DNA from 3 places in the Faecalibacterium sp. Marseille-Q4896 genome. Region 3 is predicted to be linked to each of the others. Evidence: riboswitches for the same ligand, from Rfam matches in the RefSeq annotation. Region 3 holds a riboswitch; each other region holds the start of a gene.
The links. A riboswitch is a leader RNA that binds a small molecule or an ion and turns the genes downstream of it on or off. The one in region 3 is predicted to bind thiamine pyrophosphate.
Positions count from the first base shown of each region.

Region 1: linked by a shared signal. The riboswitch ahead of thiD (bifunctional hydroxymethylpyrimidine kinase/phosphomethylpyrimidine kinase) and the one ahead of J3348_RS06505 (energy-coupled thiamine transporter ThiT) in region 3 are both predicted to bind thiamine pyrophosphate.
Region 2: linked by a shared signal. The riboswitch ahead of thiW (energy coupling factor transporter S component ThiW) and the one ahead of J3348_RS06505 (energy-coupled thiamine transporter ThiT) in region 3 are both predicted to bind thiamine pyrophosphate.

Region 1 covers NZ_JAFREG010000001.1:340,779-351,322, forward strand. The annotation lists gene dnaX (DNA polymerase III subunit gamma/tau) at 1-1,393, opposite strand, end outside; RNA gene ffs (signal recognition particle sRNA small type) at 1,471-1,569, opposite strand; gene J3348_RS01895 (ZIP family metal transporter) at 1,843-2,595, opposite strand; gene J3348_RS01900 (HIRAN domain-containing protein) at 2,688-3,062, opposite strand; gene J3348_RS01905 (hypothetical protein) at 3,621-3,896, shown strand; gene J3348_RS01910 (chromate transporter) at 4,071-4,643, opposite strand; gene J3348_RS01915 (chromate transporter) at 4,640-5,212, opposite strand; gene J3348_RS01920 (aspartate dehydrogenase domain-containing protein) at 5,347-6,147, shown strand; gene J3348_RS01925 (D-isomer specific 2-hydroxyacid dehydrogenase family protein) at 6,163-7,059, shown strand; gene J3348_RS01930 (TIGR00730 family Rossman fold protein) at 7,101-7,637, opposite strand; TPP riboswitch at 7,733-7,840, shown strand; gene thiD (bifunctional hydroxymethylpyrimidine kinase/phosphomethylpyrimidine kinase) at 7,897-8,697, shown strand; gene J3348_RS01940 (TENA/THI-4 family protein) at 8,690-9,367, shown strand; gene J3348_RS14355 (tryptophan synthase subunit alpha) at 9,505-9,945, opposite strand; gene J3348_RS01955 (rhomboid family intramembrane serine protease) at 10,470-10,544, opposite strand, start outside.
Region 2 covers NZ_JAFREG010000002.1:80,911-91,454, forward strand. The annotation lists gene J3348_RS04325 (ABC transporter permease subunit) at 1-716, opposite strand, end outside; gene brnQ (branched-chain amino acid transport system II carrier protein) at 956-2,236, shown strand; gene J3348_RS04335 (alanine/glycine:cation symporter family protein) at 2,289-3,674, opposite strand; gene J3348_RS04340 (hypothetical protein) at 3,908-4,045, opposite strand; gene thiC (phosphomethylpyrimidine synthase ThiC) at 4,301-5,611, opposite strand; gene thiE (thiamine phosphate synthase) at 5,814-6,449, opposite strand; gene thiM (hydroxyethylthiazole kinase) at 6,436-7,257, opposite strand; gene thiW (energy coupling factor transporter S component ThiW) at 7,273-7,788, opposite strand; TPP riboswitch at 8,079-8,186, opposite strand; gene J3348_RS04365 (hypothetical protein) at 8,377-8,658, shown strand; gene J3348_RS04370 (precorrin-8X methylmutase) at 8,821-9,495, opposite strand; gene J3348_RS04375 (cobyric acid synthase) at 9,492-10,544, opposite strand, start outside.
Region 3 covers NZ_JAFREG010000003.1:65,668-76,211, reverse strand. The annotation lists gene pyrB (aspartate carbamoyltransferase) at 1-301, shown strand, start outside; gene J3348_RS06545 (carbohydrate kinase family protein) at 374-1,306, opposite strand; gene pyk (pyruvate kinase) at 1,401-2,357, opposite strand; gene J3348_RS06535 (sodium:alanine symporter family protein) at 2,604-3,995, opposite strand; gene J3348_RS06530 (MATE family efflux transporter) at 4,194-5,525, opposite strand; gene yfcE (phosphodiesterase) at 5,835-6,380, shown strand; gene J3348_RS06520 (DNA glycosylase) at 6,380-7,216, shown strand; gene bilS (flavodoxin family protein BilS) at 7,309-7,800, opposite strand; tRNA gene J3348_RS06510 (tRNA-Ala) at 7,864-7,939, opposite strand; gene J3348_RS06505 (energy-coupled thiamine transporter ThiT) at 8,081-8,710, opposite strand; TPP riboswitch at 8,793-8,892, opposite strand; gene J3348_RS06500 (sporulation transcriptional regulator SpoIIID) at 9,003-9,251, shown strand; gene sigG (RNA polymerase sporulation sigma factor SigG) at 9,302-10,069, opposite strand.

The sequences.
Region 1 (10,544 bases), on a different contig from region 3:
GCGCGGCAGGCTCGTCCCAAGGCAGCATTCCGGCCTGCTGCACGGGCGGTTCCTCCGGCAGCGGCGGCAGCTCTTCGGTCTGGACGGGTGAAGTCTGCTCTACAGATATTTCCGACGGCACGGAAGGTTCTGCCTTTACAGGTTTCGGTTCCGCTGCAGGCTGCACCACAGGAACGGACGGTATTGGCGGCTGGGGAGTCGGAGCGCTTGCAAAGGGCTGCACAGCAGTTGCCGAGGCAAACGGCTGCGGCGCTGCGGGTTGAGCTGCAGCACGGACAGGCGCGGCCTGCACAGGAACTGCCTGCGGCTGCTGGGGCGGTTCGGATAAGCCAAACAGTGCAAGTTCCAGCTCGATCCGCTGGTCGCTGCCGCGGGTCATATGTTCCAGCGCACTGCCCAGCGCACGGATGGCACGAATGGCCTCCCGCTGGCCCAGCTGCGGGCCTTTTTCCAGATACAAAGCCTCCTCCTCCGGCGAAACGCCGGACAGAAGGCTCTGCCCGCCCGGCAATGCTGCCAGCATCAAAGCACGATAATGCGCGATCAATTCCTCCGTCAGACGCTTGACATCCACAGACTGCTGGCGAAGCTGTGCCAGCTGGGCCAGTGCTGTGGCACCGTCCTGCGCTTCCAGTGCGTCCGAAATGCGGAACAGATAACTGCGGTCGGTCACACCTGCCATGCGGCGCACCACATCGGCATCGATTTTCGCCGTAACGCCTGCGCAGGTATCCAGAATGGACAACGCATCACGCAGTGCACCGTCGGCCAGACGGGCGATCAGTTCCGCACCGTCCGGCGAAAGCTCCAGCTTTTCCTCACCTGCAATGTATTCCACCCGGCGGGCGATATCCTCCGGCCCGATGCGGGTAAAATCGTACCGCTGGCAGCGGGAAAGAATGGTGGCGGGCACCTTCTGGATCTCAGTGGTTGCCAGAATAAAGATGACGTGGGCAGGCGGTTCTTCCAGCGTTTTGAGCAGCGCATTGAATGCCGCTGTGGACAGCATGTGCACCTCATCGATGATGTATACCTTATATTTACAGGCGCTGGGAGTGTAAGCTGTTTCGTCGCGCAGATCGCGGATATCGTCCACACCGTTGTTGGAAGCCGCATCCATCTCCACCACGTCCAGAATGCTGCCGTTATCGATGCCCTTGCAGATCTCACACTCGCCGCAGGGGTCTCCATTGACCGGATGCAGGCAGTTGACTGCCTTTGCAAAGATCTTGGCGCAGGTGGTTTTGCCGGTGCCGCGCACGCCGGTAAACAGGTAGGCATGGCCCACACGGTTTGCCGTGATCTGGTTTTTCAGCGCAGTAACAATGGCCCGCTGGCCTACCACATCCTCAAAACGCTGCGGTCTCCATTTGCGGTACAAGGCACGGTACATGGTTCTCTCCCCTTTCCTGCAAAATAAAAAGGACAGCGCTGACGGGGTTTTGTCCCCGCCTTGCGTAACTCGGCATACGGATGCAGGCTTACTGAAACGCACGAACGCACTGCTTAAGGCTGCTTGGTTCCCCACCTGACCTGGTTCACAGCGAATCCATCGTACAGGACCCGCATCCGTATGCCGAACCACGCAGCAGGCGCTGTCCGACACATCCTTCTGAATGCCAGAATATTGTACCATAAACGCAGGCAGATTGCAAGGGGTGGGAGGTATCATTTCACGGCCCACGCATGAAACGATCAAATAGGATAGCCCAAAGTCAGAAAATGTGATGTTCTCTAAAATCCAAAAAGCGCAGTACATTCTCTGCGCTTTCGCGTTTTGTACTGCGCTTTGCTTTTATCCTGTTATTTTAACGGCATTGATTTTGCAACAGCCCTTTTTTCTTACAATGCCACATCCAGTGCCATCATCAGCGCAAATCCCAGCACGATGCTTACAACACCGGCAGGCTCGTCGCCCTCCACGGCCTGCGGGATCATCTCCTGTGCGGTCACGCACACCATGCAGCCCGCCGCCGCGCTGAGCAGCCACGGCAGCGCAGTACTGACCCATTCGGCCAGAGCAAAGGCAAGCAATGCCCCCAACGGCTCTACCAGCCCGGAAGCCGCTCCCGCAAAAAACGCCTGACTGCGGGTGCGGCCGTTATGGGCCAGCGGCAGGCTGACTGCTGCACCTTCCGGGATATTCTGCAGGCCGATGCCAAGGCTCAGCGCCAGTGCACCGCTGATGGCATCCGGCTCCCCGGTCAATGCCAGTGCAGCGGCAAGGCCCGCCACCATACCCTCGGGCAGGTTGTGTAATGTTACAGCCAGCACCATACGTCCGCCGTGCCCGGCCCCGCCTGCCAGCAGCTGCCCGGCAAACTGTTCCACCTGCAAAAGGCCCACTGCGCCAAGCACAAGCCCCACTGCCGATGGAATCCATGCCGGAAGCGGCAAAGTCTGTCCGCGCTGGATAGCAGGCAGCAGCAGGCTCCACACACTGGCCGCCAGCATGATGCCCGCTGCCATGCCGCACAGGATGCGCTGCGTGCAGGGCCGCGACTGCCGCCGCAGCAAAAACACGCCTGCTGCCCCCAGTGTAGTGCACGCCGCCGGGAACAGCAGCACCCACGCAGTGAAAACGATCTGGTTCACGATACATTCCCCCTTTGCCCGGTGTATGTGCGCCGAAGCAAAAAGGTGCAGAAAAGCCCGTCACACTGTATTTTGTGTGGCGGGCTTTTCTGTCAGAATGCGATGGCATCTTCTTCGTTGCCAAAGGGCAGACCCGTAGCCGGATCGACCGGCGGCAGGCCAGTCTGCCCCATATCCGCCGCCTTTACACTGCATACCACCGCATTGGCAAGCACATACTTCACCTTTGCGGTGGCAGCAGCGCCGATCTTATCATAGATGCGGCCTGCGCTGTAACAGTCGCCCAGCACGGTGTGAGTGCTGTTGGCCACATAACCCACCTTGCCCAGACCCGGCAGTTCTGCGCGGATGGCTTCGCGGTCAAAGTCATTCTCCGGCTCCTTGACCAGCTTTACCTTCTGGCCTACTGTAAACGGCTGAGTGCCGAAGCGGTAGTTGAGTCCGGTCAATGTAACATAGTACTTCATCTTTATTTCCTCCAAAACACATGTTTTATTTTCAGTGAACCCGTTCATCCCCTGCTGTGTCTGTATTATCCACTTTTTATGTCCAATAAAAATCACTTTCAAATAGCACTTGTCATTTTTTGATATTTTTGTTCAGGTTCGCTGCACAAAGTTTACCATCTTTTCTTTCTCCGCAGGTCAACTGTCAGGTGACAAATAGTTCTTTTCCGTTTCCGGAGCCGCATCATCCTCACTTTTGCATTTCTTTATTTCTCTTTAGGGAACATGCATTCCCGTCTTGATTCAAGTGAACAAACAATGAAAGAAATTACAAAGTGATTACAACGCGGTAAAAAATTCTTTCCTGAGTCTCCCTGTGCTTCGATCAGTTTAACAAAAACTCTTTGACTTTTAGCGATAAATTATAACAAAATCGTAGATTATCATTGAAATCTCACTTCTTAGCCAAAAAAGCTCTTGATTTTTTCGCAAAAAAGACTAGAATATCCACTTGCAGAAAGGCACTTCCTGTAGGGCCTTCTGCAAAATACATTTGCGTATGGCAAGGAGATTTTAGATATGAAACTCAAGAATGTTTGTGTTGCTGTTGTTGCTCTGGCTCTGGCTGTTGGCATGACCGCTTGCGGCGGCTCTGCTTCCTCCACTGCTGCATCCTCTTCCGAGGCTGCTTCTACCAGCACTTCTGTTGCTGCTGAGGCCGATGAGAACGCTTCTTCCGCTGTTGCAGAGGAGAACGGTTCTTCTTCTGAGGCTGCTTCCAGCGAGGCCGCTTCTTCTGAGGCCGCTTCTTCTGAGGCTGCTTCCAGCGAAGCTGCTTCTTCTGTTGCCGCATAATTCAGGCAGCACTCTTAGTTCAAGGAACGATCAAACCGGGCACGGAACTTTTTCTGTGCCCGGTTTTTTTGCAGCAAAATGCGCCGGAAAGGTTTATTGGGAACCTCCCGGCGCATTTTTCAGAAGCTGTCATCAGAAGCAGGATGCCCCTCAGGCAGCGTGCAATGCTTATTCTTATATTCCCCAGAACAGGATCCCCAGTCCTGCAGAGAGCAGGATCATCCCAATGGGCGATGGTGCTTTGCCCTTTTTCCGGCGGCAAAGGGCATGCAGCCCCCACAGCAGCAGGAACACCACAATGGAACGGAGATCCGGTGCAATGCCTGCCTTGTCCGCTGCAAACCCGGCCAGCGTAGAAAGCGCCATGTTGACAGCAGTTGCCAGGATCATCGCCACCACACAGGGACGAACGCCGCCAAGAACTGCATTGACACCGGCATATTTCATCAAATTCTGCAGCACCGATGCAATGAGCAGAATGATCACAAAAGACGGCAGCACCACACCCAGCGTGGCACACAGCGCGCCCCAGAAGCCGCCCTGTGAAGCACCGATGAAGGTGGCCATATTGATGGCCAGCGGGCCGGGTGTGGATTCCGACACGGCAATGAAGCTGAGAAATTCGCCTTCCGTCAGCCAGCCGTGTCCTAAGACCGTTTCCCGCACCAGCGAGATCATGCCGTAGCCGCCGCCGAAGGACAACGCACCGATCATGAGGAAATTCCAGAAAAGTTCTACATAGATCACGGCTTCTTCTCCCCCTTCCGCAGCTGCTGTACTGCATACACCAGCAGCCCGGCCGCACCGCTGAACAGGATGTAAAAAATGGAAGAGAATGACACTGCTGCAATGGAACAGCCCACCATCGCTGCCGCAACCGTGGTCAGGATGACAATATTGAAGACGCTGTGTTCCAGCTGCTTCAGCATTTTCAGTCCGGCGGAAAGGATCAGATAGATCACACACACCTGAATGCCGTGGAACGCACTTGCCACCACCGAAAGGCGGAGGAACTGGTCAAAGAACAGCGAGATCAGATAAATGACCGCGAAGGACGGAAGACATACCGCCACCGTGGACGCTGCCGCACCTGCCGTACCCTCGATCTTGTAGCCGATGTAGGTGGCACTGTTCACCGCCACCGGGCCGGGCGTAGACTCCGCAATTGCCACCATGTCCAGAAATTCTTCTTTTGTCACCCACTTTTTCTCTTCCACAAATTCATTCTGCAGCAAAGCCACCATGGCATAGCCGCCGCCAAACGTGAACGCACCAATTTTGAAAAACGTCCAGAAAAGCTCCTTTGTTTTCGACATAGCCTTCTCCTTTCTTGCGCCTTATTATATCATTTTTTGTTTTGATATGATATACTTTAATGGAATATGCTGTTTTCTTTGGAAAAAGCAGAAAGCTGTTTTCTTTGGAAAAAGCAGAAAAAGGAGTTTAGGATATGAAAACAAAATTTGGCATTGTAGGCTGCGGATTTCTGGGCGGCATTGTGGCCAACGCATGGAAGAACGGTCTGCTGCCGGACTATGAGCTGGTGGGCGTGACCAGCCGCACCCGTGCTTCGGCGGAAAAGACTGCCGAAACGGTGGGCTGTGCCGTGTGTGACGATGTGGATGCCCTGCTGGCGCTGGAGCCGGAGTACATCGTGGAGACCGCTTCGGTGGAGGCTGTGCGCGCCATGGCTGTGCCTGTACTGAAAAAAGGCGTGAATCTGGTCATTATTTCCATTGGTGCCTTTGCGGACCTTGATTTTTACGAGCAGGTCAAGGCCGCTGCCGTGGAGGGCGGTGCCAAGGTGCATCTGGCAAGCGGTGCCATTGGCGGCTTTGATGTGCTGCAGACCGTCACTCTGATGGCCGAGGCGCAGAAGCTGGCCGAGACGGCAGGCATTGAGACCCACACCGGAGCCAAGGGCTTCCGCAACACGCCGGTATGGGCCGACCACCTGCTGACCGATACCGAAAAGACCACCGTGTTCACCGGCAATGCCAAGCAGGCCATTGCCACCTTCCCCCGCCGCGTGAATGTGGCTGTTGCCACCTCGCTGGCCACCACCGGCCCGGAGATCACCGGCGTGACCATGCACTCGGTACCCGGCTGGGTGGGCGACGACCACCGCATCACCGCCGAGATCGAGGGCGTGAAGGCCGTGGTGGATATCTGCTCTTCCACCAGCGCCATTGCCGGTTGGAGCGTAGTTGCCCTGCTGCGCAACCTCTCCTCCCCTGTATGCTTCTACTAAAGGAGGGCTTTGCAGATGTTCAACAAACTGGTGGCCATTGAGCCGGTAAGCCTGATTCCTTCCGCCGAGGAAGCGCTGCATCAGTACGCAAAAGAAGTGGTGCTGTACCGCGATATCCCGGCCAGCGATGACCAGATCGTGCAGCGCATCGGAGATGCCGATGCTGTACTTCTGAGCTACACCTCCCGCATGGGCAAAAATGTGATCGAGCGCTGCCCGAATATCCGTTACATCGGCATGTGCTGCAGCCTGTATTCTGAGGAAAGCGCCAATGTGGATATCGCCTACGCCCGCACCCGCGGCATCAAAGTGCTGGGCATCCGGGACTACGGCGACCGCGGCGTTGTGGAGTACGTCCTGCATGAGCTCACCGGCATCCTGCACGGTTTTGGGATGCCCATGCTGCGGGACGAGCCGGTGGAGATCACCGGGCTGAAGGCAGGCATCATCGGGCTGGGTGTGTCCGGCAAAATGATCGCCGACGCGCTGCAGTTCATGGGCGCCGACATTGCCTATTACAGCCGCACCCGCAAGCCGGATGCCGAAGCTGTGGGCATGGCCTATAAGCCGCTGGCACAGCTGCTGACCGAGAGCGAGGTGGTGTTCACCTGCCTGAACAAAAATGTCCTTCTGCTGGGCAAGGACGAATTTGCGCAGCTGGGCGCAGGCAAGGTGCTGTTCAACACCTCCATCGGCCCGGGCTTTGACTCTGCTGCTCTGGAACAGTGGCTTGCTCTGCCGGGCACCCACTTCTTCTGTGACACCCGTGCCGCTGCCGGCCCGGTGGGCGAAGACTTCTTTGCCCGTGAGAATGTGCATTGCGCGAATGTTTCTGCCGGACGCACCAAGCAGGCTTTTGTGCTGCTGAGCCAGAAGGTGCTTGCAAATATCCGCACTGCACTGGGAGAATGATATAAAAAGGAAACGCTTCCCGGCCGGGGAAGCGTTTCCTTTTAGGCTTTATTCAAAATTGTTGTGATCTCTTCCAGATTCGCCGCAAATCGGATGCCCTGCTGGCGCTGCGGCGTGGAAAGGCCTTTCTCGATCATTTTGGCAAGCAGTGCTTTCAGGCTGTCGTAGTAGCCGTTCAGATCATACAGGATGCAGGGCGCGTCCAACTGGCCCAGCGAGACCTTGGACATTACCTCTGCGATCTCTTCCAGCGTGCCGGTACCGCCGGGGAATGCGATGAAGGCATCGCCCAGCTCGATCATCTTCGTCTTGCGCTCGGTCATGTCCTTGGTGACGATCAGCTCGGTCAGGCCATCGTGCTGCAGCTCCTGCTGCACAAAGAACTGCGGTTCCACACCGGTCACCGTGCCGCCTGCGTCCAGCGCGCTCTGGGCAAGCTGACCCATCAGGCCGCTGCGGGAGCCGCCGTACACAAGGCGGTGCCCGTTTGCACCGATCCAGCTGCCCAGTTCCCGGACAGCTTCCGCCAGCGCAGGATCATTGCCCGCATTTGCTCCAAGATAGACCGTGATGTTCATGGTATTTCCCCCTTTGTTTTTTCCATTTTACCACGCAGCGGGCCGATTGAAAAGGGCCATCCCCTTGCAAATGCAGCGGCACTGTGGTATTCTTGAACGCAGAAAAAGGGAGCCTGCAAAAGCAGGCTGAGAGTGGGCTGTTTGCCCAGACCTGTGACCTGATTTGGACAATGCCAACGTAGGGAGATACTGCTGCTTCAAAGTGCGGAGGTGCCTCTTTGCGGGCATTTCCGCATTTTTTGCAAAGGAAGTTGTAACCATGAAAACTGCATTGACGATTGCCGGCAGCGATTCCAGCGGCGGTGCTGGCATCCAGGCCGATATCAAAACCATGACTGCAAACGGCGTGTACGCCATGAGCGCCATTACCGCACTGACTGCCCAGAACACCACAGGTGTGACCGGCATTTTTGAAGCCACGCCCGAATTTCTGGCACAGGAGATCGACGCCATTTTTACCGACATCTACCCGGATGCCGTCAAGATCGGCATGGTATCCTCGGCAGAGCTGATCGGTGTGATCGCCGAAAAGCTGCACACCTACGGCGCAAAGCATATCGTGGTGGACCCGGTGATGGTTGCCACCTCCGGCTCCAAGCTGCTGCGGGACGATGCCGTGCAGGCACTGACCGAAAAACTGCTGCCCATGGCAGAGGTGGTCACCCCCAACATTCCGGAGGCTGAGATCCTTTCCGGCATGAAGATCACCGATGCGGCCGGAATGGAGGCCGCTGCAAAGCTGATCAGCGAGAAATACCACTGTGCCGTGCTGTGCAAGAGCGGCCACCAGATCAACGATGCCGACGACCTTCTGTGGCGGGACAGCTGCGGCAAATGGTTCCGCGGCAAGCGCATTGCAAACCCCAATACCCACGGCACCGGCTGCACCCTATCCAGCGCCATTGCGTCTAATCTGGCAAAGGGCTATGATCTGGATGCATCTGTGGAGCGCGCAAAGGCCTACATTTCCGGCTGTCTTTCTGCCATGCTGGATCTGGGCCACGGCTCCGGCCCGATGGACCATATGTTTGCACTGAAGGGAGAGTTTGTGGGTGAGTGAGCAGACCTTTGTGCAGCAGCTGGTGCAGGAAAGTCTGCCTGTGTGGGAGCAATGTCTGCACTCAGAATTTCTGACCCACCTTGCGGATGGCACACTGGATGAAGCCTGCTTCAAGGGCTACATCGTGGAGGACAGTCTTTACCTGCGGGAATATGCCAAGGTGTTTGCCTGGGGCATGACCAAGGCAAAGGATATGCAGACCATCCGCACCTACTATTCCCTGCTTTCCTTCGTGAATGAGAGCGAGGATGCAGCCCGCCTGCACTATCTCAAGCACTTTGGACTGACCGATGAAGGCATCCAGAGCCTGCCGCTGCGGCCGGAGAACCGTGCCTATGTGGACTCTATGATCGAAGCCGCCAAAAATGGCGATGGCGCGGCCGAGTGTATGATGGCCTGCCTGCCCTGTATGCTGAGCTATGGCTGGATCTTCCAGAAACTGCTGGAAGAAAAGCCTTCCGTGCAGGATACCCTTTATGGTGCGCTGGTGGTGGACTATGCTGACAAGGGCTATGAGGCGGCCTGCCGCGACTGGGCCGCGTTTGCAGAAAAAGTCTGCGAAGGCCTGAGCGACGAGCGCCTTGCCCGCTGCCGCGAGATCTTCCATGCCTGCTCGGAGCACGAGCTGAACTTCTGGGCCATGGCAGCTTCCCCGCGCAGTGACCTGTAATTTTTCCTAAAATATAAAATGCACCCGGCCTGTGGGCAGAACCGCAGCAACCGGGTGCATTTGTTTTGTTCAGGGTTTCGTGGCCGCAGCCGCAGGCATGAGCCTTCGTGCCGGAAACATGGGAGCCCTATGCTGCACTAAATGGTGTATTCCCGCACAGCGTCCTTCATGCTTTTTACATATGCGCCAATGTGCTCCGGTGCATCCTTGCCGTACTGTTCCAGCAGTTTGATGATGGCCGAGCCCACAATGGCACCATCGGCAATGCCCGTCATTTTTGCTGCCTGCTCCGGCGTGGAGATGTTGAAGCTGTGGGCGTTGTCGCCGCCGGTGCCAACGATCTCAAAGATATCCATGCCGGTGTCCACCTTGGTGGCGTGGTCGCGCATGGCGGCGGCGCAGCCCGCAATTTCGTCCGTGGTCTCAGCCTTGGCGCTCTTGGTGGAAAGCGCCGCCAGAAAAGCTGCGTTCTGGGTGGGAGTGGTCTCGCCGCTCATGATCTCGTTCATCACGGCATAGGCTTCGTCATAGGTCAGGTCCTGTTTGCTGACGATCTTCACAATGGCTTCCTTGATCATTTTTTAACCCTCCATACTTCGTCCAGTGTGGGCCGTATCTTCATGGCTTTTTCCCTCCCGGTAGAACAAAAACTCCCCCGGCTCTTCTGCCGAGGGAGTGGAAAAGAAAAACGCCCCTAACAGAAGAACTCTCTTCTGTCAAGGACGAATAAAATTTGGCCTTCTATCCGCGGTGCCACCCTGACTTCATGGGCATGACCCCATGCACTTGGCGGGATGCCAACACATCCCCGGCAACTGACGTATGCCCTACGTTGCAGAATACTGTGCGGCGAAAGTTCTCCGCAGTTCCCTGCACCCTCAGCGGTCCATTTCGGGAAAATATAACGCAAAGTCACACTTTCCTTGACGAACTGTTTCCGGTCTGCTTCTCAGCTGCGCAGGCTCTCTGTACAGGCATGGTTCGCCGTTATCTCCGCTTCAACGGTTTAGTGTATTGAATTTGGCTATATTAAACCACGGATTTTTCGTTTGTCAATACCTGTTTGCAAATTTTTTAAAATCAGCCTATGTCCACAGTGGGTTCAGCGCTTCCGGCGGCTGTTCGTGCTGGAAAACTTCACCGCTTTTGCCGGCCTGCGGCGGCTGTGCAACGCACT
Region 2 (10,544 bases), on a different contig from region 3:
AGCAGGAACAGCTTTTCAAACCCGGCGCTGAGCAGGATGATCACAAACGTCCATGCGAACAGCTCCCCGGTGGAAAGGGTAATCTTGGCTCGGTAGAGTGCATCGCCGATGCTGCCATTGGGCAGGCCGATCACCTCAGCGGCAACGCCGCTCTTCCAGCAGATGCCAAGGGCCACGCTGCATCCCTGCCGGAAGGCCGGCAGCACCGCAGGCAGCCACACCGCCCGCAGCCGTCGGCCCAGCGGAAGGCGAAACACCTTCGTCATCTCCAACAGCTGTGGGTCTGCGCTCTGGATGCCGGTGCGCACCGCACCGTACAGCACGGGCAGCACCATTAAAAAGCTGATGAGCACCGAAAGCGATGCCCCCCGCACCCACACCAGCGCCAGAATGATAAAGCTTGCCACCGGCGTGGCTTTGACCAGCTGCAGCACCGGAGCAAGCAGCACATCTGCCGTGTGCCACGCCTGTGCGGCCACAGCCAGCACGATGCTTACAGCCACGCCCAGCCCAAAACCCAGCAGAATGCGCCCGGAGCTGAAACCCACCCGCTGCCAGAACTCTGCCTGCGGCAAAAGCTGCAAAAGAGTGCGCACCGCCTGCACCGGCGAAACAAGGAACACCTCCTGTCCCACCGCCATGGCGGCGCACTGCCACACCGCCAGCCAGAAGGCCGCAGCGCCCAGCCGCTGAAAAAATTGTTTATGTTGGTTCATGGTTCTTTCCTGCTCCTGACGGTCTGAAATGGCCTCCGCTCTGCGGATCGTATAAGTATCATACCACATCTTTTTCCAAACGCCAATGACCCGTGCATCATGATGCATAAGAGCTTATCATGCCTGTCATTACTTTTCTTCATGTTTTTCTTTCTTGACATGAAATCAATAAAACGATAAACTGAACTGTATGAATCTCTGTCATCTTTGATGCAGGAAAGAAATGAGGTGTCTGTCCTATGCAGAAGCTTTCCGGCAAAAATCTGCTTCTGGTCGGCTTTACACTGTTTTCCATGTTTTTTGGTGCAGGCAATCTGATCTTCCCACCGCATCTGGGCGCGCAGGCCGGTACCAGCCTCTGGCCTGCCTTTGCGGGCCTTGCCGTCAGCGCCGTCGGCCTGCCCATTGCGGGCGTGGTGGCTGTGGCACGGGCAGGTGGTCTGGATAAGCTTGCCGGCCGGGTGCATCCGGTGTTCGCCATGGTGTTCACCATTCTGGTGTATCTTTCCATCGGCCCCTGCCTTGCCATCCCCCGCACGGCAAGCACCTCGTTCCAGATGCTGGTGCCGTTGGTGGGCGGCGGTACCGGGCTGCAGCTGGCCTACTCGGTGCTGTTTTTTGCAGCGGCCTTTCTGGTGGCGCTGCGGCCGGAAAAGCTTACCGACTGGCTGGGCCGCATCCTCTGCCCCTGCCTGATCGTGCTCATCGTGGTGCTGTTTGCCGGGTGTCTCATCCATCCGCTGGCGGCACACTACGGCACACCCAGCGCAGAGTACGCAGCCCTGCCCGCTGTGCAGGGCATCCTGTACGGCTACCAGACCATGGACACGCTGGCCGGGCTGAATTTTGGCGCGGTCATCGCCCTGAACATCCGCGCCCGGGGTGTCACAGAAAGCCGTGCCGTGGAGGGCGGCACCATCCGGGCCGGTTTTATTGCAGGCGGGCTGCTGCTGGTGGTCTACGCCATGCTGGGCCACGCCGGGGCCGAGACCGGCACGGTGTATCCGGGCCTTGCCACCGGTGCCGAGGTGCTTACCGCTCTGGCACAGCAGCTGTTCGGCCGGGCGGGCCTTGTACTGGTCGCAGCCATTTTTGTGATCGCATGCTTCAACACCTGTGTGGGCCTGATTGCCTGCGTGGGTCAGTATTTTCATCAGCTTCTGCCCCGCATCCCCTACTCTGCCATCGCAGCTTTTTTTGCTGTGGCCAGTATGCTGGTATCGAACCTCGGCCTTGCTGCCATCATCCGGCTGTCCACTCCGGTGCTGAACGCCATTTATCCCGCAGCCATCGTGCTGATCCTGCTTTCCTTTATGCCGGGCCTTGAAAAGCACCGGGCGGTGTATCCGCTGTGCATGGGCCTGACCGCCCTGCAGAGCATCGCCGCTGCGCTGCCGCTGGGGGCAGTATCTGCCGCCGCCAACGCTCTGCCGCTGGGCAGCATGGGCTTTGGCTGGGTGCTGCCTGCGCTGGTCGGGCTTGTAGGCGGGCTGCTTTTAAACAAATCTGATCTGCAATAAAATAACCTGAAAGGCCCGGTTCCCATGTTACAGGGAGCCGGGCCTTTGCTATTTACTGCAGTTTTTTGCGTTTTTCGTAGTCGTTCAGGGCGGCAAGCGCTTCCTTTGCCATGGGCACCAAGGCTATCATGTTGAAAATGGTCATCAGGCCAATGCCCACGTCGCCCAGATCCCACACCACCGTGTAGGCCTGCATACCGCCGATCACCAGCATGGCCAGCGCGATCAGCTTATACACGGTCTGGCTCCACCAGTTGTCGCCGCACAGATAGGCCACATTGCCGCGGGCATAGTACAAAACGCCCAGAAAGGTGGAAAAGCTGAACAGCGCCAGCGTGAACGCAATGAACACGACACCAAAGCCGCCCAGATGGTACTGCAGGGCAGTCTGCAAAAGGTCCATGCCCGCAAGTCCTTCTGTGATCTCCTGCGGCACCAGCAGCATCAAAAAAGCCGTGCAGCTGCAGATCACCACCGTATCGATCAGCACGCCCAGTGCCTGCACAAAGCCCATCTTGACCGGGTCGTCGCACTCTGCGGCGGCAGCTGCACAGGGTGCCGAACCGCTGCCCGCTTCGTTGGAGAACAGGCCGCGCTTGACACCGTTCATCAGCACAGCACCAAAGCCGCCAGCCACGGCCTGCCGCAGACCGAACGCTTCCGCAAAGATGCGCCCGAACACCGCCGGGAGCTTGGGCAGGTTGAACAGCACGATGCCCACGGTGATGACAAAATAGCACACCGCCATGATGGGCACCATCACGTCCAGACTTTTCACGGTGGCATTCTTGCGCAGCACGATCACCGCCGCAATGGCCGTGAGCACCAGTGTGGTAGTAAGCGGCGGAATATGGAACGCATTTTCAAACGCAGAACTGACCGAGTTGGAGATCACCTGACTGATGCCGCACCAGCAGATGAGACCAGACACCGCAAACAGCGCCGCTACCACAGAGCGTTTGAGCTTTTTGCCGCGCCTGCGCTCCGCCAGCACATGCAGATAGTAGGCCGGGCCGCCGCGCCAGCCGCCGTACAGCGGGTCGGGCTGGCGGTATTTCTGGGCAAGGGTGGATTCGATAAAGGAGGTGGACGCACCCAGAATGGCAGTGACCCACATCCAGAACACCGCACCGGCACCGCCTGCAGAAACAGCGGCCACCACGCCCACCAGATTGCCCATGCCCACGCGGGTGGCGGTGGAAATGACCAGCGTCTGGAAGGAGGAAAGGCCGTCCCTGCCCTGCTTTTTCTCGCACACGGCGGCGATCATATCCCGGAACAGCCGCACCGGCAAAAGACGGGTGCGGCAGGTGAACCAGATGCCCGCCGTGAACAGCAGCACCACCATGAAGGAAATGCCGATGCCGCCGCCCAGCGGGATGGTGAACAGGTCGCCCCACAGCAGGCGATAGACGGATTCGATAAGATTTACCAGCAAGGCAGATTCCTCCTGTAGATCAATGGAATGAAGACGATAACTTCATTATAGTACAGTACAGAAGAATTGTAAAATCTAAAATATTGATAGAAATAATCGATGGAACAGGATAACTTGACAAATCACATAGCTTCGATTATACTACAAACAGAAGGGGCGCTGACTGCAAAGGTCAGCTTTCCATCCCGTTAGTCAAAAAGATTGACCGCTCGAGTTGGGGAACTGTGAGGCGGTCAATCTTTTTTGTTATCATCGCTTTTCATCTGGGAAAACTTTGCCATGACCTCAACGGTCAGACGGATCACATCCACGACCAAGCTCAACAACGCGAGAATGAACGTGAGCAATGCGAGAGTCTCCAGCAGATTCATTCGATATCCCTCCCTTCGCCTTCAAGGCTCCGGGCAGGGTACTTTCAAAAAAGTTTCCTCCCGGACCTCTGCTTGTTCTATGTAGAAATAGAAAAACCAGCGATACGGGATAGAAAGCATGACCACCAATTTTGCAATCAGCGCCTTATTGTTATTTTAACACAATCTTTTTGGAATTACAACACAAAAGCCGCCCGGCGGTCATACCGGGCGGCGGAGGAAGATGCGCGCTGCTGCGCGCAAAACAGAAGATTTTTACAGAATGTCGATGTACTCACCGGCCAGCGCCTTGTTCATGCTACGCACGGCACAGAATTTGCCGCACATGCTGCAGGTGTCGCTGTGGTCGTCCTCCGGCAGGCGGGCATCGCGGATGGCCTTTGCGGTCTCCGGATCCAGTGCGCAGGCGAACTGTGCATCCCAGTCCAGCACACGGCGGGCATCGCCCATCTTATCGTCGATGTCCCGGGCGTGGGGGATGCCCTTGGCGATATCGGCGGCGTGGGCAGCGATCTTGGAGGCCACGATGCCCTGCTTCACATCGTCCACATTGGGCAGAGCCAGATGCTCGGCGGGGGTCACATAGCACAGGAAAGCTGCACCGCTGGCTGCAGCCACAGCGCCGCCGATGGCAGCGGTGATGTGGTCGTAACCGGGGGCGATATCGGTGACCAGGGGTCCCAGCACATAGAAGGGTGCGCCCATGCAGATGCTCTTCTGCACCTCCATGTTGGCAGCCACCTGATTCAGGGGCACATGGCCGGGGCCTTCCACCATCACCTGCACGTTGTGTGCCCATGCGCGCTTGGTCAGCTCGCCCAGACGCACCAGCTCCTCGATCTGGCACACATCGGTGGCATCAGCCAGACAGCCGGGACGGCAGGCATCACCCAGCGAGATGGTCACATCGTGCTCGGCGCAGATCTCGCAGATCTCGTCAAAGTGCTCGTAGAAGGGGTTCTCGTTGCCGGTCATGCTCATCCATGCAAACACCAGAGAGCCGCCGCGGCTGACAATGTTCATCTTGCGCTTGTGCTTGCGGATCTGCTCGATGGTCTTGCGGGTGATGCCGCAGTGCAGGGTGACAAAGTCCACACCGTCCTCTGCATGCAGGCGCACCACATCGATGAAGTCCTGTGCGGTCAGCTCAGCCAGATCGCGCTGGTAGTGGATGACCGAATCGTACACCGGCACGGTGCCGATCATCACCGGGCACTCGTGGGTCAGCTTCTGACGGAAGGGCTGGGTGTTGCCGTGGCTGGAAAGGTCCATAATGGCTTCGGCACCCATGTTGACGGCGCTCATCACCTTCTGCATCTCCACGTTGTAGTCCTTGCAGTCGCGGGAGACGCCAAGGTTCACGTTGATCTTGGTGCGCAGCATGGAGCCGACGCCCTCGGGGTTCAAACACTCATGGTGCTTGTTGGCGGGGATGGCAACCTTGCCCTCGGCGACCCACTGGCGGATCTCCTCGGTGGTGCGGTATTCCTTTTTTGCCACGATCTCCATCTGCGGCGTGATGATGCCCTTGCGGGCAGCATCCATCTGAGTGGTATAAGTCTGCATACGCTCTGTTCCTCCAAATGACAGTTTATCTCTGAACAGCAGGGTGCTGGTCATACAAGGGTAGGGAAAGGCAGCCGTCATTCAGAAAAAACAGAACGTTCTGGATGCCGGCACCTGCGCAAAATACGCTTTTCATGTTGGTTTTCTCCATGAATTTTATAACGCGGCCCAAGGTGGTGTCCCCGGTTTGCCGCGGGATCGGTCAGATGATCTGCTCGGAAAGCGCCTTCAGCTCCCGGCACTCGGTCTCGATGTCGTCTGCTGCAAAGATGGCGCTCACAAGGGCCACGCCATCCACACCGGTACCCTTGAGCTGCAGGATGTTCTCCTTGTGGATGCCGCCAATGGCCACCACCGGGATGTCCACGGCATCACCGATGGCCTTCAGGGTCTCGTGGGGCAGAACATCCACATCGGTCTTGGTGTGGGTGGCAAAGGCTGCGCCCACACCAAGGCAGTCTGCGCCGTGCTTGACGGCTTCCCGTGCTTCCTCCACACTGTGGACGGAAACGCCGATCATCATTCCCTCGCCCACACGAGCGCGCACCTGCGCTGCGGCCATATCCTCCTGCCCCACGTGCACGCCCTCGGCGTGGCAGCGGATGGCAATGTCCACATTGTCGTTCACAAAGAACGGCACGCCGTAGCGCTGGCACAGAGCATGGATCTCCACAGCCTCTTTCAGAAAAGCTTCGTCGTCCAGCTCTTTTTCACGCAGCTGCACACAGGTGACACCGCCTTTCAAGGCGCTCTCCACCTGTTCATAGAGGGTCTGTTTGCCCACCCATGCGCGGTCGGTGACGGCATACAGAAGCATGTTCTGCTTATCGCACTTCATAGTTTGCTCCTTCTTCCAGCTGATCCGGGGTCATATTGTAAATGGCATCGATGATATAATTGCGGTAGGTGGAGTTGCCGTCCAGCGGGGTCAGGCGCTTGTGGGCGGTCTCGCCCGCAAGGCCCATGGCGCACACTGCAGCTGCAGCGGCTTCCAGCGGATGGCCGGGGTTGGCGGTGACGAACGCCGCCGTCAGGGCCGAAAGCTGGCAGCCCGTACCGGTGATGCTGCTCATCATGGCATTGCCGTTGCGGATGCAGTAGGCTTTTTCGGCATCGGCCACGATGTCGATGGCACCGGTAATGGCAATAACGGCACCCGTCTGGGCTGCAAAGGCCTTGGCAAAGGCCACGGCAGAATCCAGATTTTCCTCAGTAACTTTATCGGCCACATCGGCATCCACGCCCTTGGTGGTTCCCGCGCCGGAGGCCAGCGTTTTGATCTCTGAGATGTTGCCGCGGATCACGGTGAACTTTACGTCCCGGAGCAGGCGGAAAGCCGTGTCGGTGCGCAGGCGGGATGCACCCGCACCCACCGGGTCCAGCACCACAGGATGGCCCAGCTGGTTTGCCTTTTTGCCCGCCAGTAGCATGCTGGTGATGGTGCGGCTGTTCAGGGTGCCGATGTTGATGTTCAGACCGCCGCAGATGGTGGTGATGTCCTCCACCTCGGCAGCATCGTCGGCCATGATGGGCGAAGCACCGCAGGCCAGCACCATGTTGGCGCAGTCGTTCACGGTGACGTAGTTGGTAATGTTATGGATGAGCGGGCAGGTGCGGCGCAGGTTCTCGAATTCTGTTTTGAACATTCGGGTGCCCCTCCGTCAGGAAAGACTGTTCTGCATGGAGCGCAGTGCGCCGGAGCGCTGCAGGCTGTACACCAGCACGCCCGCAATGATGGAACCCACTGCAGTGGAGATGAGGAACGGCACGATGTAGGCATAGAACGCGATGTCGCCAGCGCTCTTGCCCATGAGGAAGATGGCCACCGGGTAAGCGCACAGACCGCCCAGAATGCTGGTGCCGAACACCTCGCCCACCATGGTGGCAAGGATGTTTTTGGTCTTATGGTACACAAGGCCGCACAGCAGTGCGCCGAACATGCTGCCGGGGAAGGCCATCAGGCTGCCCAGACCCAGCAGGTTGCGCAGCAGCGAGGCCACAAAGGCCACGCCCACGCCCCACCACGGGCCAAGCAGCACCGCGCAGGTCACATTGACCATGTGCTGGATGGGTGCACATTTGCTGCCGAACATGGGGAAGCTGAATACGCTGCCCACCACGCACAGAGCGCACAGCATGCCGGCCAGCGCCAGCTTTTTCACAGAGAGTTTTTTCATAAGGCAAGGCTCCTTTCCAAACCTGCGGAAGCAGCAAAAACCATACAGCGCCTCCGCAAACAGCCCGCACCCGGTGCCAGACCCGGCGCAGGAACTATAAGAAGCGGTCGAGACTTGCTGGTCTCCTCTCACGCCGGAACACGGCTTCCCATCGCTGACGGTCACAAAGCTCAGGGCGCTCCCCCTCAGCCCGCTGCGGCACTTCCGCAGAAAAGTACAAGGTATCCTCCTTAATGGTAATAGGTACACAACAAAAAACAGGAGACACCTTCCGCGGTGCCTCCTGCAAAAAATCATCCATTCTGACTTCCTACGGCGGCATTATCCGCATCAGGTAAAAGGGTCGAAGTTTGGATACTTCCTCTCAGCCTGCTTCACAAGCTCCCCTGTATTTGATTGTGACTGTATTCTACACCCTTTGCGCACAAATTGCAAGAGGGGGCAAAGGCGCGCACAGCGGTGCAAAACGTTTTTCACGCAGTTTTTGGGGCGTTTCACGCAGGTTTTATTGAAAAAGAAGGTGAAATATGGTATTTTCAAGGTGGACGCAGCACGGATATTGTTCTGGTCTGCACCAATGATACACGAATGGACGGTGGCCTGGGCCTTACCATTACGGGTATGCGCAATGTTACAATCACGGGAAGCAATGCAAAAGGCTCGATGCTGGTGTGGAACACCGCAGGCAGGCCCGAACCCGCAGGCGCACCCGCCTTTGCGGATGTGACCGACCCTGATATGGCCAAGGCCGCACAGTGGTGCACCGAGCAGGGCACCATGGCTGCCAAGGGCGACCGCTTTGAGCCCGAAGGCTGGGCCCCGAAGTTCAAGGTGATCGAAGTGTGGAACAAGGCGTTCCCCGCAGCCTGATGCCGGCAGTGTGGATGCCGTGCTCGGTTCGGACCTTTTCCGTGAAAATGGGGCTGTTGCAAAATAGCTCTCTGAAAAAATCATGAACAAAACCCGGAACCTTTTCTCGGCCAAAACGGCTCAAAAAGGGTTCCGGGTTTTTGATATTATGCTATTTCCACCTTATCCGTTCCACCCTCTGGCAGAGGGGTCCAGCATTTCGGTGGCAGAGTAAATGAGGGCGTTGCAGATGGCTGCAGCTACATTGCTGCCGCCCTTGCGGCCCATGGCGGCGATGGCAGGCACGCCGTATCGCTCGCAGGCGGCAAACAGTACTTCCTTGCTTTCCACCACATTCACAAACCCCACCGGCACGCCAATGACCAATGCAGGCCGCAGACCGGCTTCCATTTCCTCCGCAATGGTCAAAAGGGCCGTGGGCGCATTGCCAATGGCCAGAATGGCCCCCGGGTGCTCCCGAGCAGCGCGGTGCATGGCGGCAACGGCACGGGTGGTGCCCGCCTGCTTTGCGGCTTCGGCCACAGCGGGGTCTGCCATGTAGCAGATGGCTTCACCGTTCAGTTTTTTCAGGCCCGGCTTTGTGATGCCCGCAAGCGCCATATTGGTGTCGGTAACGATGAAAGCACCCGCGTGCAGGGCCTTGACTGCGGCTTCCACCGCGCCGGGTGTAAAGCGCAGATTTTTGGCATAGTCGAAATCCGCGGTGGTGTGGATGACCCGCTTGACCACCGCAGCCGTCTCCGGCGGCGGGGTCAGGCCCAGCTCGTCCAGTTCCCTTGTGATAATGGAGATGCTCGTCCGTTCAATGTCGGCGGGCAGATGATGCTGCGGTGTCATGTGTTGTCTCCTTTTTGCATTCCCATGGCGGCATAGATAGCGGGCATATCCAGTGCCGCGCGCACACCATCGGCAAGCAGATCAAACTGCTGCTGACGGTACTGCTCCATGGGGATAAGCTCGGCCCCGGCCGGATCGATGCCCTTCCGTTTGCACAAAAATGCGGTCAGTTTTTCGGTCAGTTCGCCGGTGTCGAACAGGCCGTGCAGGTAGGTACCGAATACACCGTCCTGCACACAGCCCTCCGGCGTGCCGTCTGCAAGGATGCAGAACGCACTGCCCCGCACCTCGGTGCGGCCTGCGTGGATCTCGTAGCCCGTCAGCTTTGCGCCTGCAAAGGGTTCTGTGGTCACACAGGCTGCGGTCTGGGTCAGGTGCTTTTCGGTGCCGAACACCGTCGTGGTGGGCAGCAGGCCAAGGCCCCGCAGGGTGCAGGGGGTGCCGCTCTCCTCCCCTGCCGGGTCGCAGAGCTGTTCACCCAGCATCTGGTAGCCGCCGCACACGCCCAGCACCGGCGTACCGGCTGCCGAAAGCCTGAGCACCGCCGCTTCCAGTCCGCTTTCCCGCAGCCAGCGCAGGTCGTCCATGGTGTTCTTGGTTCCGGGCAGGACGACGAGATCCGGTGCACCCAGCTGGCGGGTGCGCTGCACATACCGCACGCCCAGCAGCGGGTGCTGTTCCAGCGGGATAAAGTCGGTGAAGTTGGACACATGCGGCAGGCGCAGGATGGCGATATCCAGCGGTTTGACGGTGCTTTTTGCTTCCAGACGATCCGAGAGAGAATCCTCGTCCTCGATCTCCACCCGCAGGTACGGCACCACGCCCAGCACGGGCAGCTGCGTTTTTTCTTCCAGCATGGCAAGGCCGGGCCGCAGGATCTCCACATCGCCCCGGAACTTGTTGATGATGAGCCCCCTGATGCGGGCACGCTCGTCGGCTTCCAGCAGCTCCACAGTGCCGTACAGCTGCGCGAATACGCCGCCGCGGTCGATATCGCCCGCCAGCAGCACCGGCGCATCCACCAGCTTTGCAAGGCCCATGTTCACGAT
Region 3 (10,544 bases):
GCATCTGGATGTGCTGTACATGACTCGTATCCAGCAGGAGCGCTTTTTCAACGAGGAAGAATACCTGCGCCTGAAAGGCTGCTACCAGCTGGACGAAGCGCTGCTGCAGAAAGCACCGCAGGATATGCCGGTGCTGCATCCGCTGCCCCGCATCGACGAGATCAAAAAGGATGTGGATGACGACCCGCGTGCCGCCTACTTTGATCAAGTGCACAATGGCGTGTATATCCGCATGGCCATCATTCTGGCGTTGCTTGATATCCCTGATCCAGTTACCGGCAAAAAGGTGCTGGAAGCATGATATAAACCTCTTCCCCGAATCCTAAAAAGAAAGCCGGGCAGACTGCAGTCTGCCCGGCTTTCTGATATTACTTTAATCCACCACCGGAATGTTCAGCCCGAATTCCAGCGGGCGGAAGCGGGGGCAGACGTTCTCGGTGATGCAGATGACCGAGGCGGCCAGTCGGCTGCCGATTTCGCAGGACTCGGCCAGCGTTTTGCCGTAGGTCAGGCCGATGATGGTGCCGGCAAAGAAGGCATCGCCTGCGCCGGTGGTGTCGATCACATCCACCTTCTTGGCAGGCACCACGCCGCACTCGCCGTTGGCGCGGGCATATACGGCACCCTGACCGCCCATGGTGATCACCATACTGGGAATGTTGGCGCTGTGCACATTGGCGGCCAGAACCCTGCACATCTCGTCCGGAGTCAGATGGCCGTAATCATCGGAGAACAGCAGCCCGGCTTCCTGCTGGTTGCACACAAAGCAATCGATCTGCTGCAGGAAATCCCGGCGCTCCATGGCAATACTCATGTTGGAAATGGCCGCAAAAACCTTTTTGTTGTACTTTTTGGCGTAGTGCAGCACCTGTTTTACAGTATCTTTTTCCAGATCCAGCTCCAGCGCAATGGCATCGCAGTCGGCAAAGATCTCGTCGCCCTTTTCCTTTAAAAGGCCGGTGAGGGGAGTGGTGTCCGGCCGCTTGGAAATGGCTGCATGCACATCGCCGTCGTTGTCAAAGATGGCCAGCCAGGTGCCCATGCCGTCCGGCACGCGCTGGATGTACTTGGTGTTCACCTTGTGGTTCTCCAGCTTGTTGATCACATCCTGTCCCATGCCGGTGTCGTCCACCAGACTGACAAAGGTAGGGCGCAGCTCTACATTGGCGATATCCTCCACCACGTTGCGGCTCACTCCGCCGTGTACCTGCTCAATGCGGCCGGCATTGCGCCCGCCCGGAATATAGGCGGAAAGGGGATAGCCTTTGATATCCACAAAAACAGCACCGAGCACAACGATTCCCATAGCAAAAAACCTTTCTGAACAAGAAATATTTACGTCTATTATACCGTATTCTGACACAATGCGCCATCCCTTTTGCGCAAAAACTCCGCAAAGGTCAGGCAAGGGCTGTCTGCGCTGTGCGCACCAGATATTCCATGGCCTGCATCGGGTACTGTCCGGCAGCAGTCTCACCGGTCAGCATCACGCTGGCCGCGCCGTCCAGCACGGCGTTGTAAATGTCACTCACCTCGGCACGGGTGGGCACGGCGCGGGTGCACATGCTGTCCAGCATCTGGGTCACTACCATAAAGGGCACGCCTGCAGCCCGGCAGGCGGCGGAAAGCTGCTTCTGGCAGCGGGGCAGCTCCCACAGCGGCATGGCATTGCCAAGGTCTCCGCGGGCGATCACCACCTCATCCACAAGGTGGATGAATTCCGGCAGGGCACGCACACCGGTCATGTTTTCAATTTTGGCAAAGATACGGATATCCGCAGCCCCGGCTTCTTCCAGCGCATGGCGCAGGGCCAGAATATCTGCTTTGCCGCGCACAAAAGGCAGCATCACACCGGTAACACCGCACTGCTTTGCAATTTTCAGGTTCTGCAGGTCTTCCTCCGTCAGGGTAGGCGAGGGCACCGCAAGGCCCGGTGCAGCAATGCTTTTGCGGCTCTGCAGGGTGCCGCCGCGCACCACGGTGCACACAAGGGCTTCCGGCAATGCCTGTGTGACCTGCACCAGAAGCTTGCCGTCGTCCAGCAGAAGTTGCTGTCCGGGCGCAGCCGCCTGTACCAGAGCTGCCGGGCAAGGTACGCCGTCTGCGCCAAGGCGTACAGAGCTACCCTCAACCAGAGCAACAGGTTCTGCCAGCGTGCCGATGCGCAGTTCCGGCCCCTGCAGGTCGATCAGCAGCTGGCGGATGCCGGCTGCGCGGATCATGGCCAGCCAGTCGGTGTGCGCCGCCAGCGGCCCGTGGGAAAGATTCATGCGGATGCCGGTCATGCCGGCTTCCACCATGTGCTGCAAGATCGCCGGCTGTGCGCAGGCCGGGCCGATGGTACCATAAAAATCCAAGGTTCATTCCCTCGATTCATTTTTTATTTCTAATGTATATTGTAACATGAACTGTCCGGGTTGAAAAGAGCCGGACGCGGGCAGAATAAGGGGATTGAAAAAATGCGGTAGCAGCCTGCGCGGGGAAATTGCGAAAAATCAAAGACCCGGAACCTTTTGGAGCCGTTTTGGCCCTGAAAAAGTTCCGGGTTTCGTACAATGTTTTTGGAGAGCTGTCTTGCAACAGCCTCTTTTTGTTGTGGGCAATCAGCCCTCCGATGCAAAAAATTCTTTGGTCAGCCTGACCACTGTGCCGGAAAGCAGCAGCAACGCGAGCAGGTTCGGAATGCTCATCAGGCCGTTGAAGGTATCGGCGATGCTCCACAGCAGGCCCAGATCCATCGTTGCGCCCAGAATGGACACAAAGGAGTAGACCAGAAAGAAGGGCTTTGCCACCTTATCGCTGCGGCACAGGAACACCAGGAACCGGGAACCATACAGGCCCCAGCCGATGATGGTGGAAAAAGCAAAGCAGCACAGGGCCACGGCGGTAAAGATGGAAGCCCAGCCGCCGTAGGTGGTGGTAAAGCCGCTGATGGTCAGCTCTGCACCGGCGGCGGTGCCGTAGTTCACGGTGGTGCCGCTGCACAGAATGACCATGGCAGTCAGGGTGCAGATGACGATGGTATCGGCAAACACTTCAAAGATGCCGAACATGCCCTGCTTGACCGGCTTTTTGGTGTCGGCGCAGGCGTGGGCAATGGAACCGGTGCCAAGGCCGGCCTCGTTGGAGAAAATGCCGCGGGACACACCCTTCTGCATACTGACGAACAGGCTGCCGATGGTGCCGCCGGTGAACGCTGCCGGGTTGAACGCACCCGCAATGATGGACTCGAACACATAGGGCAGGCGCTCAAAGTTCAGCACCATAACGCCCACGGACAGCACGATGTAGAACAGAGCCATAAAGGGCACCAGCTTTTCGCTCACGCTGCCAATGCGCTTGATGCCGCCCAGCAGCACCATGGCCACCAGCATGGCCACTGCGATGCCAACCACGAGGTTCAGGGTAGAAAGCGCACCGCCGCCCACCACGCCGTACTCCAGCAGAGCGGTATCGATAGCGGCAACGATGGTATTTACCTGTGTGGCATTGCCGGTGCCAAACACGGTCAGCACGCCAAACAGGGAATACAGCACAGCAAGAAACTGCCAATGCTTGCTCAGGCCGTTTTTAATGTAGTACATGGGGCCGCCTACCCATTCGCCAGTCTCGCTGCGCTCACGGTAGTGCACCGCCAGCGTGACCTCGGCAAACTTGGTGCACATGCCAAGCAGGGCAGAACACCACATCCAGAACACGGCACCCGGTCCGCCAATGGCGATTGCGCCTGCCACACCGGCAATGTTGCCGGTGCCCACGGTGCCGGCCAGCGCGGTGCACACCGCCTGAAAGGGGGTCATGGCGCCATCGGAAGCGTCTTTTTTGTGGAACATGCGTCCGATGGTAGTCTTGATGGCGTAGGGAAATTTGCGGATCTGCAAAAAGCCCGTGCGAACGCTCAGGAGCAGGCCTACGCCGATGATGCACACCATGGCGGGCACGCCCCAGATGAATTGGTTGACCGCCTGATTGACGGCCGTGATCGTCTCGATCATATTTTTCCCACATCCTCTGTTAAATTGCGCTTTTCCAGCCGAAATGCCGGAAAACAAACACCTTATTTTACCGCAGTTTTTGCGTACTGTCAAATAAAATGCACAAAAAAGAGGGCGGATTTTTGGCAAACTCTCCCTCAACTGCTTGAAACTATTTTATTTTACTTGTCCTTCGCCGTCCAGCGCTTTCAAGAAGGCTCAGCACTTTCCAACTGCCTTGCGGTACACCGGGTAAGCCACGATGGCGGACAGCACTTCGGTGATCCAGAATGCATGCCACACGCCGTTGGCACCAAGGAAATGGCACAGCACAGCGGCCAGCGGCATGATGAATACGATGTAGCGGCACAGCGAGATGACCAGCGATTCTGCGCCCTTGCCAAGGCCTTCCAGTGCACCGGAAGAGGTGGTGGATACGGCAGAAACCACAAAGCCCAGACAGATGATGCGCAGGGCAGTCTGGCCGATGGCGACGGTTTCGGGGTTGGAAGTGAACAGCTGCATCAGCGGGCGGGAAGCGAACAGGCAGATGACCGTGCCCGCAGCCATGATGGCAGCACTCATGATGAGGGTGAGTTCGTAGAGCTTTTTCACGCGGGCGTGCTGTTTGGCACCGTAATTGTAGCCAATGAGCGGGCGCATACCCTGCACGATGCCATTGGCGGGCAGATACAGGAAGGTCTGCAGCTTGTAGTAAATGCCCAGCACCACCACGTAGCTCTGGGAAAAGCCCGCCAGCAGGCCGTTCAGGAAGGTAACCAGCAGAGAGGGCAGGGCCAGATTGAGGATGGCCGGCACGCCGATGGCATACAGTTTGCCGTCCAGTGCAGCATCCGGGCGCAGGCAGCTGCGGCGCAGTCGGATAGGCAGCTCAGTACGGACGTAAACGAAAAGGTAAACGCACAGGCTCAGCAGCTGGCCGATGCCGGTGGCAAGGGCCGCACCCGCAATGCCCATGGCAGGCACCGGGCCAAGGCCGAAGATCAGGATGGGGTCCAGAAGGATATTGCACACACAGCCAAAGATCAGCGCCGCCATAGTCACCTTCATGCGGCCCACGGCCTGAAACATCTTTTCAAAGGCCAGTGCCGCCATGTTGATGGTGGCAAACAGGAATACGATGGTGGAGTAGGTGATGCCGGATGCGATCAGGCCTGCGTCGCTGGTGAACCGGCGCAAAAAGCCCGGCATGATGACAATGCTGACAATGGTGATGAGAATGCCGTGCATCAGGCTCAGCGCCATACCGTGGGTGGCGGCAGTCTCGGCCTTTTTGTGGTCGCCCGCGCCAAGGTACAGTGCGATCATGGCATTGATGCCGATACCGAAGCCGATGGCGATGGCGTTGGCAAAATTCTGGATCGGGAACACCAGCGACAACGCAGTCATGGCGTCTTCGCTGATGCGGGCCACGAACAGGCTGTCCACGATGTTGTACAGACTGTTCACCAGCATGGAAATAACATTGGGCAGCGCCATGGATACCAACAGCGGCAGCACCGGTTTTTCTTTCATAAAGGTCTCGTTCATAGTGTTTGCATTGCTCCTGTAGAGAAAAGGAATGAATTACTGCAGCCGCGGAATCGTCAGGGCGAGACTGCTCGAAGATAAAAGCAGACGCAAAAAAGCCACACAATGGCTTTTTTGAAGTCATTGTGTGGCGAAAAGTAGCATACTGCTGTAAAAATCCACACGAATTTTATTAACTGTAGGATAACACGGCTTCCGGCAGATGTCAAGAGGTCAAACAGATAAAGTATGACTTTTATAGACTTGACCATTTTTCACCGGGAGGCTAAAATAAAAATAGATACTTTATAAAATAAGGAGAATCCTGCCATGAAATGGATGATCGCATCCGACCTGCACGGGTCGGCGTTTTATTGCAAAAAAATGATCAAAGCGTTTGAGCGGGAGAGAGCAGACCGGCTGCTTTTGCTGGGGGATCTTTTGTATCACGGCCCCCGCAACGACCTGCCGGAGGGCTATGCCCCGAAGGAGGTCATCCCGCTCCTGAACGGGCTGAAGCCGGCGCTTTTGTGCGTGCGGGGCAACTGTGACGCTGAGGTGGATCAGATGGTGCTGGATTTTCCCATTCTGGCCGACTATGCGGTGCTGCCGGTGGGCAGGCGGCTCGTTTACGCTACCCACGGTCATGTGCACAACCTGAAAAACCTGCCACCGCTGGTTCCGGGGGATGTCCTGCTGCATGGCCACACCCACATTCCGGCGTGGACAGAGTTCGGCGAAGGCAATCTCTACCTGAACCCCGGTTCTGTGAGCATCCCGAAGGAGGGGAGTGCACATAGCTATATGACACTGGAAGGGGAGACTTTCCTTTGGAAAACGCTGGAAGGCGAAGTGTACCGGGAGCTGGAGCTGTGATGGGGGCAATGGAGCTGGAAGAGAAAACGGTTCAGATCCGGGATGATTTCGACCCGGACAAAATTCTGGAAAGCGGCCAGTGCTTTCGCCCCCGGAAGCAGGCGGAGGGCTGGTATCGGTTTGTTTCCGGGAGACAGCTGCTTTACCTCAGACCACTGCGCAGCGGAACCTACACGGTGCGGTGTGAGCCGGGCACATGGGAAACCTTCTGGCACGGTTACTTCGACCTTGGCCGCAGCTATGCCGCCCTGCGCGGAAAGCTGGACAGCCGGGACGACTTTCTGCAGCGTGCCATGGAATATGGCCGGGGCATCCGGGTGCTGCGTCAGGATGAGTGGGAGATGCTGGTCAGCTTCATCATCTCGCAGCGAAAGAGCATCCCGGCTATCCGCAGGGCGGTAGAGCTGCTTTCGGAGCGGTTTGGCGAGCGGCTGGGCAGCGATAGCGAAGGGCCGGTGTATGCGTTCCCGACGGCAGAAGCGCTCTGCTGTGCCGGGGAGCAGGCGCTGCAGGAGTGCGGTCTTGGCTACCGCACCCGCTACGTGCTGCATGCGGCGCAGCAGGCGGCAGAGGGCACACTGGACCTGAAGAAGCTGGCTTCCCTGCCCGATGAAGCACTTTTTGCCCGTTTGATGGAACTGGACGGTGTGGGCAAAAAGGTGGCAAACTGCGTGTGTCTGTTCGGCTATGGCCGTGTGGGCCGTGTGCCGGTGGATGTCTGGATCGAACGGCTCATCCGGGACGAGTTTGCCGGGCAGGACCCGTTCCCGCAGTTCGGGCTGGAAGCAGGCATCGTGCAGCAGTACCTGTTCTTTTATAAAAGAAGCGTGGGATAAGAACCGCGGAGCCGCAGGCAGGAGCGTAGGACCATCCGCTAAGCAAAAAAGGCAACGGCTTCCTCTGTTTGAGGAAAACCGCTGCCTTTTGATCATTTTACTGCCTGCTTTAACCGTTCCAGATCTTCTGCATCCGGGTGAGAAAGGGCGTTGTCAAAATTCTCGATCAGTGCATCCAGATTGGGCAGATGGATCGGCTGCTTTTTCATGCCCTCATACCGCTGGCGTACCGAAAGCGGCATCTTGCCCTGACACATATAACGGCCGAAGACCGTGTTGCTCCTGTCCAGTGAACGCTCCACCTTTTTCAGGATCTTGTTGAAATACTCCTCACTGCCGCCAAAGCCGGCGGTGCCAAAAAGGAAGATATTTTTGCCGTGCAGCTGCTTCAAAAAGTCCAAAGTGCTTTCGTCAGCGTTTCCCTTGTCTGTCCAGAAGCCCACATAGAGGTCGTCTGCTTCCATGGCAGCAGGGTCCGGGGTGCCAAAATAGCAGCAGTTTTCCTGTGGCAGACAGGCGTGCAGCGTGTCTGCCAATAATTTTGTGTTGCCTGTTTTACTGCTGAATACGATCGCGTAGCTCATAGTTTCTCCTTTGGTCGGTAACAACAAAAAACACCACACGTTTCCGTGCGGTGCTTTTCCTTCTGGTGGAGAATACCGGGATCGAACCGGTGACCTCTTGCATGCCATGCAAGCGCTCTCCCAGCTGAGCTAATCCCCCAGATGTTTGTGCCGTGCCTGACGACAGGAGTAATTATACCAGCGCTTTGCCGGATTGTCAACAGCTTTTTTGGGATTTTCTGCAAAAAAATTCCCGCCGGGGAAATGCCCTTCCCGGCGGGAAAAATGACTGCGAAAAAACTTACGCTCTTGCGTTCTGCGGGTCGAAGATCTGCGGTGCGACACGGATCAGGATCACCACAAGGACCGTGGTCAGAATGGCTTCGGGCAGCATGTAGGTGGCGTTGTACACGGCACTGTACAGCCAGCACAGACCGTCCACGCTCATGTTGGAGATGCCGGGAAAGCCGATTTCGGTCATCCAGCTGAAAGCGTAGTCGTAGTCCTTCCAGACGATGTAACCGGACAGAAAGCTGCACAAAAAGCGCAGCAGGCACACCACAAAGGCGCTGACACCGACACCCACGGTGCGGCTGCGGAAAGGCTTTGCGATCAGGCAGGCAAAGCCCAGAACCGTGAAGGCCAGAAGGTAGTCCAGCAGCACGCAGCCCACCTGTGCCGTGAGGGTCTGGCAGTATGCCAGATTGCCAAGGCCCTGCACAAGCTGGATCAGGCTGTTGACGAAAGCGGTCATGATGCCCCACTTTGCGCCGTGGCGGTAGCTCATTACCAGAATGGGCACCATGCTGAACAGGGTGATGGAACCGCCGTGGGGCATGAGCGGGATCTGGATCATGCTCAAAACGGTGGACAGGGCGATCATCAGCGCACCCTCCACCAGAATGCGGGTTTTGGAATAGGTTTTGGTCATAGGGATTCCTCTTCTCAGAACAATAGTACACAAAAACAAAATGCGCCCGCTTTCCAGCAGGCGCACGGGGTTTGTGAAAGAACGGACAGTTCTGCAAACTCCCACGCCGGCATTGTCCGGTCAGGTAAAAGGGTACTCCGCAAAACGCGGATCTCAGCCTTTCGGCACCCCTGTTTTTATGTCCATGCAAAAGTATAGCGCGTCCGGCGCAAAAGTCAAGCCCCGGCGGAACATATCTGCCCCGGCCTGTGCATAGGCTGTACCATAAGTTCACAATGGGAGGAGTCTGGATATGAAGGGAGACCCCGAACAGAGGGCGGTACAGCTGGGCGAATATATCGCGGCCAACCGGGCCACAGTGCGTGCGGCGGCAGCGGTGTTCGGGTGCAGCAAGTCCACCGTGCACAAGGATGTTGCGGTGCGGCTGCGGACGCTGCAGCCGGAGCTGTTCCGGCAGGTGCGGGCGGTTCTGGCCTGCAATAAGGCAGAGCGGCATCTGCGCGGCGGTGCGGCCACCCGGCGCAAATACAGCCGCAGATAAAAGACGGCACACTTCCGAACAAAACGGAAGCTGTGCCGCCTTTTTTAGGTTCAGTCCCGGGTGCGGAACTGGCTCAGTGCGCCTTTTTCCAACCGGCTGACCTGTGCCTGACTGATGCCGATCTCCTGTGCCACCTCCATCTGGGTCTTGCCCTGCAGGTAGCGCAGCTCCATGATCCGCTTTTCCCGCGGGGTCAGCCCGGCCACGGTCTGCCGGAACTGCAGCCCGCTGATCCAGCTGTCCTCGCCGTCCGGGTCCCGCACCTGATCGATCACATACATCGCATCGCCGCCATCGGTGTACACCGGCTCTTCCAGACTGATCGGCTCCACCACCGATTCCAGCGCCGCCGTCACTTCCCGGCGGGTGAGCCCGGCGCTCTGGGCAATCTCGTCCATGGTCGGCTCGCGGCCAAGCTGCTTTTCCAGCGCTTCGCGGCTCTGCATGGCCCGGTAGGCGGTATCCCGCAGGCTGCGGCTCACCCGCAGGGCATTGTTGTCCCGCAGAAAACGCCGGATCTCGCCAATGATCATGGGCACGCCGTAGGTGGAGAAGCGCACCGGCTGGGCGGGGTCAAAATGATCGATGGCCTTGATCAGGCCGATGCACCCCACCTGAAACAGGTCGTCCAGATTTTCGCCGCGCTGGGCGAACCGCTGCACCACGCTGAGCACCAGCCGCAGGTTGCCTTCCACCATTTGTTCCCGGGCTGCTGCATCACCGGCGTGGGCGCGGGCCAGCAGCTCCCGTTTTTCGGCTTCGGTCAGCACAGGCAGCTTTGCAGTGTTCATGCCGCACAGCTCCACTTTGTTGTACATCCAAACGCCCCCGGTCTGTTTTGATCTTCACCGGGAGTATGGGATGCGCAGCGGCATTGTATGCGTGGAAAAAACTGTGCGCTTTCCCGTTTGGCAGGAAAGCGCGGCAAAATATTGTTTTTTGTGCGGATCTATGATATGCTGTATTTGCGGCGGCAACGCCGCCATCAGGCGCTGTGCCCACAAACGCAGGCGGCTAGTCCTTACCGGTACTTGGGTGCCGGCTAAAGACGATTTTTTCTTGAAGATCTCGTTCTCCCCGGATGTCCAAGGGCGGAAAGGGGGGATGCACCATGACGTTCGAACAGGTCGTGCTTCTGCTCACGCTTCTCGGCGGAGCAATCTACGTTACGTTTGAAATTACATGGACTGTTTCTCACAGTGATGACAAAAAGAAAAAATGACCGCCTCGAGTCCCAATCCGAGCGGTCATCTTTTCTTGACTAATCCGGTAAGGAACTAGCCGTTTGCAGGG